2 regions of the Actinacidiphila sp. ITFR-21 genome follow, and region 2 is predicted to be linked to the other one. Evidence: riboswitches for the same ligand, from Rfam matches in the RefSeq annotation. Region 2 holds a riboswitch; the other holds the start of a gene.
The links. A riboswitch is a leader RNA that binds a small molecule or an ion and turns the genes downstream of it on or off. The one in region 2 is predicted to bind cobalamin.

Region 1 (3,900 bases), 4.9 Mb from region 2:
TAGTCGTGCAGGATCCGGAAGGAGGCGTCGTCCACGGCCGCCACCTCCCACTCGGGCGCCGCCAGCACGTCGTCCGGCCGGTTCAGCACGGTCACCACGGCCGGCTGCTCCATGCCGGCGCGTCCGCCGATTCCGCCCACCACCGGCAGGGCGAGGAGCTGGAGCCGCTCCGCGCTGGTGAAGTGCCCCAGCCGCAGGCGGTGCGCGGAGACCAGGCCGCCGATCCGGCGCACCTCCCAGGGGCTGCCGAGCAGGCCGGGGCCCGGGTTGCGCAACCAGGAGATGGATCCGTCGTCGGGCGTGTGCGCGTACATGCTCTTGCCGTAGTCGTGGCACACGGCGAGGTCGAGCGTTCCGTCGCCGGTGATGTCGGCTGCCGCCCAGGCCACCGGCTGACTCATCCGTGCGATGACGTGCGGGGTCCAGCCCGGGTTCTCGTACCAGCGGACCACGCCCTCGGCCAGACCCGACGTCAGCAGCCCCGGACGGCCGGAGCCGTTGAGGTCGACCGCCTGGATCCAATACCCGTCGGTGAGGCCGTCCGCCAGCACTTCGCGCTCGAAGTACGGAACCTGCACTCCGGTTCTCCTCTTGGACATATATGTGCACGAACATAAAATGTCCCAGCAGAGATTACTCGGGGGCGGGCCGCGCGAATATGACTCACCTCACCTAATATCTATATAGACTTATAAGTTGATTTGTGATACAAAGTCGGGGGTCAGGGCATGATCCACCGCGATACGCCGGATCGTGAACGCGTCCCCGCGGTCCGGCGTTCCGGCAGGTCACGGCAATCCCCCGGGTCGTATGCCAGCGGCCCTGCCCGGCGCCCGGCGTCCGGCACCCGTCCGGGCCGCATGCGCGGCCCTGATTGAGCCAATCTCCGGACACCCTTGCCTCGATCTTTCGTGGCGCCCCCGCGCCCCCGCGCCCTCTCCGCGGTGACGGCTCAGGCCGTACGGCCCGGCGGACCGGACCTGCCCGCCGCCCCGCGCCGGCTCGCAGGACCGGGCCACACCTCCATCACCCGCCCGAGCCACCCCACGATCATCAGCGAGAACGCCGAAAGTCGGCGGCCTGCCGGCGGGAGCGTTCGGGTGAGGCGTGCTGGGCGTTGAACAGCAGGACGCTGGCCTGGCCGGCGGAACCCGCCGGGTACGAGGCCGTGGCGGCCGTCAAGGAGAGCTGCCGGGCGGTGGTCATCGCGCCCCCTTCTCGTCGAGGAAGACCTCACCGTAGGCGTCCAGCGCTTGTTGGAGGCGACCTGCGGTCCGGCGGACGAAGGCGGACTCCCCGGCGGAGAGCGGGTCGTCCACGGCGGAGAGGTTCTCGGCTACCTGCTCGGGGCGGGTGAAGCCGACCAGGACGGCCGCGTTGTCCGCCGGCCGGGTCGCGGGTGATCGGGGAGTCCGTACGGGAGGCGAGGTCGGCGCGGTTGGCGGCGATCTGCGCGGCGATGGCGCCGGTGCCCTCGGCCAGTCCCCCGGCCAGGGTGACGATCTCGGCGGTCTTCTGCCGGGCGAAGGCGAGCCAGCGGCGGACCCGCGGGTCGATGTCCTGTTCGGCCGCCGCGTCGAGCGGCACCTACAGGAGGGAGCAGGACGCGGCGACATCGACCCGGCCGGCCAGGCCGGGGAGGGTGGCGAGGACGGACAGCGACTTCTCGTAGCCGTTGATCCAGATGTTGCGGCCGTTGACGACGCCCGCGACGAGCCGCTTGCCGGGCAGGCCGCCGACGGCCGCGAGGTCGTCGAGGTTGGCGGCGGCGGCATCGGTGAAGTCGAGGGCGAGGCCCTCGACCGGGGCCTTCGCCAGGACCGCGAGCGCCTCGCCGAGCCGGTCGAAGTACGAGGCGACGAGCAGCTTGGGCCGGCTGCCGTGGCCGCCGAGCCCGCGGTAAGCGTGGGCGGTGGCGGCCAGCTCGGCCGGAGTGCGGTCCTGGACCAGCGCGGGCTCGTCGAGCTGGACCCACTCGGCGCCGGCGGCCCGCAGGTCGGCGAGCACCTCGGCGTAGACGGGCAGCAGCCGGTCCAGCAGGGTCAGCGGGTCGGAGTCCGGGTCGGCGCCGGGGGCGGGCTTGGCGAGGAGGAGATAGGCGACGGGGCCGACGAGCACCGGGCGGGCGGCATGACCGAGGGCGAGGGCCTCGGTCAGTTCGGCCACCTGCCGGGTCGAGTCGGCGGTGAAGTCGGTGTCGGGGCCGGTTTCGGGGACGAGGTAGTGGTAGTTGGTGTCGAACCACTTGGTCATCTCCAGCGGGGCCGCGTCCTGCGTACCGCGGGCCATCGCGAAGTAGCCGTCCAAGGCGTCCTTCCCGACCGCCGCGCGGTGCCGGGCCGGGATCGCGCCGACCATCACACTGGTGTCCCGCACATGGTCGTAGTACGAGAAGTCGCCGGTCGGCACCTCGTGGACACCGGCGCCCGCCAACTGCTCCCAGTTGGTCCTGCGCAGGCCGGCCGCCGTCTCCCGGAGGGCATCGGCGGTGACACGGCCCTTCCCGTAGCCCTCGACGGCCTTCTTCAGCCCCCGGTTCCGCCCCTGCCGGGGGTAGCCGTACACGGTGGCCCGTGCTGCCGCGGCTGCGGACTTCGCCGTCACGGAAATCTCCTTCGCGAGACATCTCCCTGGATCCCGGGGCGGGACGCGAGCGCGAAGGTATGACGAACCCGACGGAACGGCCGTGCGCCACGCACACGTTCGCCCGTTCGGTGGATACGCCGACCCGCCCACGAGGTCACCGGGACTCCGTACGCGATCGGTCGCGTACGGGCAACGGGCAGGTCTTCGGACTCGCGGGCACGTCCGCCCGAGGCGGACACCTACTGGCCGTCGCTTCCCGGGCCCCACGGGCCCAGTGCGTATGACGGCGGTCGTTCCCCCTCACCGCTGCGGGGCAGTCCCGGAATCCCACCGGGTTCCCTCTTGCGACTCCCCGCCTGGCGGACGGGGTGAACCGGCTGCTCCGCCAGGCTAGGGCGTGTCCGGCTCCCCGGTCACCTCCGCCCGTATCCCGGGACGCGGGTGGGGCCGGCGGGGTGGCCCGGGGCGGCGGGGTGGTCCCGGGCGGCGGCACGCAGCCGCGGGCTCCCGGCGGGGGCAGCCGGCGGGGGCAGCCGGGGTCAGGACCGTCCCTCCGGGAGCCGCACAAGGCGGGAGTAGGCGTGCGCGGTGAAGAAGGCCGGCAGCTCCCTCGCCAGGGCGGTCCGCTCGAACAGCGCGCGGACCTCGCCGAGGTCGACCCCGGGAGACTCCGCGCCGAGCACGGCGAGTTCGGCCGCCAGCACCTCCGCGACCTTCGCCCGGTCGACGACGCGGTGCCGCAGCCACTGCCAGATCTGCGCCCTGGCGATCTCGGCGGTGGCGGCGTCAGCCATCAGCCCGTACAGGGGGACCGCTCCCCGCCCGTCCAGCCAGGCGGCGAAGTAGCGCAGGGCGACCGCGACGGTGGTGCGGACGCCCTCCGCCGAGGGCGGGGCGCCGGCGCGCCGCACCGACAGCAGGTCCGCGGCGGTCACCGCGACGTCGGCGCGGGTGCGTCCGAGCTGGTGCGGACGCTCGCCGAGAACGCCGTCGAAGACCTCCCGGCAGACGGGGACGAGGCCGGGGTGGGCGACCCAGGAGCCGTCGAAGCCGTCCTCGGCCTCGCGTTCCTTGTCCAGCCGCACCTCGGTGAGGGCGGCGCGGTCGGTGTCGACGCTCCCGCCGGGCACATGGGCGGCCATGCCGCCGATGGCGTGGGCGCCGCGCCGGTGGCAGGTGCGGACCAGCAGATCGGTGTAGGCGCGCAGGAACGGCGCGGACATGGTGATCCCGGCGCGGTCGGGCAGCAGGAAGTCCGCCCGGTGGCCGAACGTCTTGATCAGGCTGAAGAGGTAGTCCCAGCGGCCCGCGTTG
Region 2 (3,900 bases):
CGTACCGGCTCCCGACTCCACGTCGTCCTCGATGCTCTCGGCGAGCATCTGGAAGCCGCCGCAGATCCCCAGCACCGGGCGGCCCCGCGCGGCCCGCTCCGCGACGGCGTCCGCCAGCCCGCGGTCGCGCAGCCACTCCAGCGCGCGGACCGTGCCGCGGGTGCCGGGCAGCACCACCAGGTCGGCGTCCGCCAGTTCGTCCGGGCGGTCCACGAACCGGACGACGACGCCCGGTTCGGCGGCGAGCGCGTCCGCGTCGGTGAAGTTGGACAGCAGCGGGACGGCGGCGACCGCGACCCGCAGTACCTCGGCGCCGTACGGCGCGCCGACCGCCGTCCCGCGGACCGCGCCGCGCGGCGAAACCCGCAGCCCGTCCTCCTCGTCGATGCCGAGGCCGTGGGTGTACGGCAGCACACCGAGCGTCGGGCGGCCGGTGAGGCCGCGCAGCATGTCCAGCCCCGGTTGCAGCAGGGCCGGGTCGCCGCGGAACTTGTTCACGACGTAACCGCAGATCAGCGCCTGGTCCTCGGCGGAGAGCAGGGCGGTGGTGCCGAAGAAGGAGGCGAAGACGCCGCCGCGGTCGATGTCGCCGACGACCAGGGTCGGCAGGGCCGCCCGGCGGGCCACGGCCATGTTCACGATGTCGGTGCGGCGCAGGTTGATCTCGGCCGGACTGCCGGCGCCCTCGCAGATCACCGCGTCGTAGCGCGCCCCCAGCTCTTCCAGGCAGCCCATCACGGTGTCCAGCAACTCCCGCTGCCGGCCGCCGTGGTAGCCGCGGGCGCTCAGCTCGCCGACCGCCTTGCCCAGCACGATCACCTGGCTGCTCCGGTCGCTGCCCGGCTTCAGCAGCACCGGGTTCATCAGCGCCGTCGGCTCCACCAGGGCCGCCCGCGCCTGCATCGCCTGCGCCCGGCCGATCTCGGCGCCGTCCCTGGTCACGAAGGAGTTCAGCGACATGTTCTGCCCCTTGAACGGGGCGACCCGCACCCCGCGGCGCACCAGGAACCGGCACAGCCCCGCGGTCAGCACGCTCTTGCCCGCGTCGCTCGTCGTCCCGGCGACCAGCAGCCCCTTCACCGCGCCGCCCGCCGCCCGGCGGGCCGCGGACCCGCGGCCGCCCTGCCGGCTGCCGCCGCCGCCCCCGTCCCGCCCGCGGCCACCGCGCCCGCTCTCGTCCCGCCCGCGGCCACCGCGCCCGGCCGCCCCGCGCCGCGCCGCCTCGGCGACCGGACGCCGGCCGCCGAGGCGGCGACCGAGACCGCGAGCGCGAGCGCGCCGACCCGCCGGGACAGCCGGATCGCGCGGGGGATGTCGGCGGCCGACGGCGGCGGGTACTGCGCGCCGAGCAGCGGGCGGTGCTCGGTACGGCCCGCGTAGGACAGGGTGCCGCCCAGGCGCAGCCGCAGCGCGCCGGCGAAGGCCGCTTCCACGGGGCCCGCGTTGGGGCTGGGGTGGGCCGCCGCGTCGCGGCGCCAGGTGCGCGCGGCCGAGCGGGGGTGGCCGCTGGCCAGCACCGCCAGGCAGGCGGTGAGGCGGGCGCCGGGGTAGCCGAGGACGTCGTCGAGCCGGGCGGCGGCCCAGCCGAAGCGCAGGAAGCGGGGGGACCTGTGGCCGACCATGGCGTCCAGGGTGTTGGCCGCGCGGAAGCCGACCACGCCGGGAACCCCGCCGAGGGCGCCCCACACCAGCGCGCCCACCACCGCGTCCGAGGTGTTCTCCGCGACCGACTCCACCACCGCCCGCGCGATCCCGGCCGCGTCCAGCGCCTGCGGGTCGCGCCCGCACAGGTGCGGCAGCCGGGCCCGCGCGGCGGCCAGATCGCCCGCCTCCAGCGCCGCGCCGACCGCCCGCGCCTCCCGCGCCAGCGACGTGCCGCCGAGCGCCGACCAGGTGGCCGCCGCTGCCAGCCCGGCCGACAGCGCCGCGGACGGCCGCACCGCGCGCCCGGCGAGCACGGCGGCGGTCACCGCGCCCCCGGCGCACAGCGCCGCGTACACCGCGCCGCTGCCCCGGTCGTCGCGCCACATCCGGCGCTCCAGTGCTCCCGCCAGCCGCCCGAACCCGGCGACCGGATGGCCGCGGCGCGGGTCGCCGGCGACGAGGTCGGCGAGGAAACCGAGCGTGGCGCCGTACGCGAACACGCGGTCGGTACGCATCGGTTCAGGCCGCCGTCACATCCGGGGCGACAGGACGGAGGGGCCGGTCGGGAAGGTGTACGCGCGTGCCGGGCATGGCAGAAGTCCTCACTCAGGGTCCGCGCCCTGGTTCGACGTGACCGGCGGTGAGAGTCTCCTGGCTCCCGGATCAACGCACTCCCGGTCTTCCAGCCGACGAGTCGGCCGTGACGCGGGGTTGGGAGTGCACTCCCCGGTGACAGTGGCGGGACCGCGCCGGATTCGCACCGGACTTCCTCTCCTGCCGCCGTATGGCTTCCGGCAGTTCACCACGCCTGTCAGGACCCGTCAACAGCCCTTGACCTGCGTGGACGCAATGTGGTGTGGTCCACACCCCGGTCCGCGCCGGGCGCCGCCCAGTGCCCGGGTACGTACCGGGGCGATCGTGCCGCCTGCCGGGACGGCCGCCCGCGGCGGCGGACCGGAGGGCGGGGCGGTGGCGAGGGGGCCGGGCGGCGGCGCCGGGCGGCCAGGGGCGGCGTGCGATGGCCGGTGGCGGCGTTCCACCGCGCATAATGCCTCTGCGGCAGCGGACACAGCCACGACCCAAGGGGGCCGACAGTGCGGGACGCGGTGGAGCAAGCCTGGTCGGACGTGGTGGAGACGGCCCGCCGGAGCGTCGCGGACGGCCTGGTCGTCGGCACCTCGGGCAATGTGTCGGCCCGGGTGGGCGACCTGGTGCTGATCACCCCGACCGGCGTCCCGTACCACCGCCTCGGCCCCGACGACGCGGTCGCCGTGGACCTCGACGGGCACCAGGTGCGCGGTGGGCTGCGGCCCAGCAGCGAACTCCCGACGCACCTGGCCGTCTACCGGGAGACACCGGCCCGCGCGATCGTGCACACCCACGCGCCCTACGCCACCGCCGTGTCCGCGCTGGTGGACAAGCTGCCCAACATCCACTACGCGGCCGGTGCGATGGGCGGCCAGATCCATGTCGCCCGCTACGAGCTCTACGGCACCGAGGAGCTCGCCCGCGCGGTGCTCAGGGCGCTGCGCGACCGCACCGGCTGCCTGATGCGCAACCACGGCACGCTGGTGTACGGCGACTCGCTCGACCAGGCGTACGACCACACCGCGCAGCTGGAGTGGATGTGCCGGGTGTGGCTGATGGCCCGGTCCGCCACCGACACCGGCTCCCCCCGCACTCTCTCCCAGCGCGACATGTCCCGGGCCACGGAGAAGCTCAAGGGCTACGGCCGGCCCTGAGGCCCCGGTACGGGCGTCGAGCCGCCCGGCATCCGCGGCGAGTGCCCCCGGCGCCGCCGCCCGCCCCGGCCCGGCCCCCGACTCCGCATCCGCGCCCTGCCCGGACCGCTGCCCCGGCCGGCCGGCGCCGCCGCGCCGGACACGGTCCATCAGGGCCTCCTGCCCCGGATCCGGCCGCGTCACCCGACTGCCGCCGCCCCCTGGCAGGGCCGCCGCCGACCGCCCACACTGGGACGGATGCGCCTACGAATCGCGGTCGCCGTGGCCGCCACCGCCCTGGTGGGTGCCGGTACCGCCGCGCTGGCGGCGGGCCGGTACGGTTCCGCCTTCGCCCTCAAGCCCTCGGTCGCCGGGCCCGCGCCCGGCGGTCTGGTCCGGGTCCGCGGGCTGACCCGCGACCAGGTCGTGCTCGGCCGCACCGAGGAGTCCGCCCGGCCCGGTGTGTACGGTCTGGCCGGCGTCGGCGTGCACGCCACCGTCGGCCGGGTGGTGGACGGGGACAGCCGTACCGTCA

Region 1: it holds a riboswitch for cobalamin, as region 2 does, so the genes downstream of both, RLT57_RS27005 (5-methyltetrahydropteroyltriglutamate--homocysteine S-methyltransferase) here and RLT57_RS05115 (cobalamin biosynthesis protein) in region 2, are expected to answer to the same signal.

The regions. Positions count from the first base shown of each region.
Region 1 is NZ_CP134605.1:6,046,706-6,050,605, forward strand. It holds gene RLT57_RS26995 (FG-GAP repeat domain-containing protein) at 1-578, opposite strand, end outside; gene RLT57_RS27000 (hypothetical protein) at 1,054-1,206, opposite strand; partial or broken gene RLT57_RS27005 (5-methyltetrahydropteroyltriglutamate--homocysteine S-methyltransferase) at 1,380-2,604, opposite strand; cobalamin riboswitch at 2,765-2,979, opposite strand; gene aceB (malate synthase A) at 3,126-3,900, opposite strand, start outside.
Region 2 is NZ_CP134605.1:1,130,288-1,134,187, reverse strand. It holds gene RLT57_RS05120 (cobyric acid synthase) at 1-1,080, opposite strand, end outside; gene RLT57_RS05115 (cobalamin biosynthesis protein) at 1,077-2,159, opposite strand; cobalamin riboswitch at 2,269-2,466, opposite strand; gene RLT57_RS05110 (class II aldolase/adducin family protein) at 2,739-3,386, shown strand; gene RLT57_RS05105 (alpha/beta hydrolase) at 3,624-3,900, shown strand, end outside.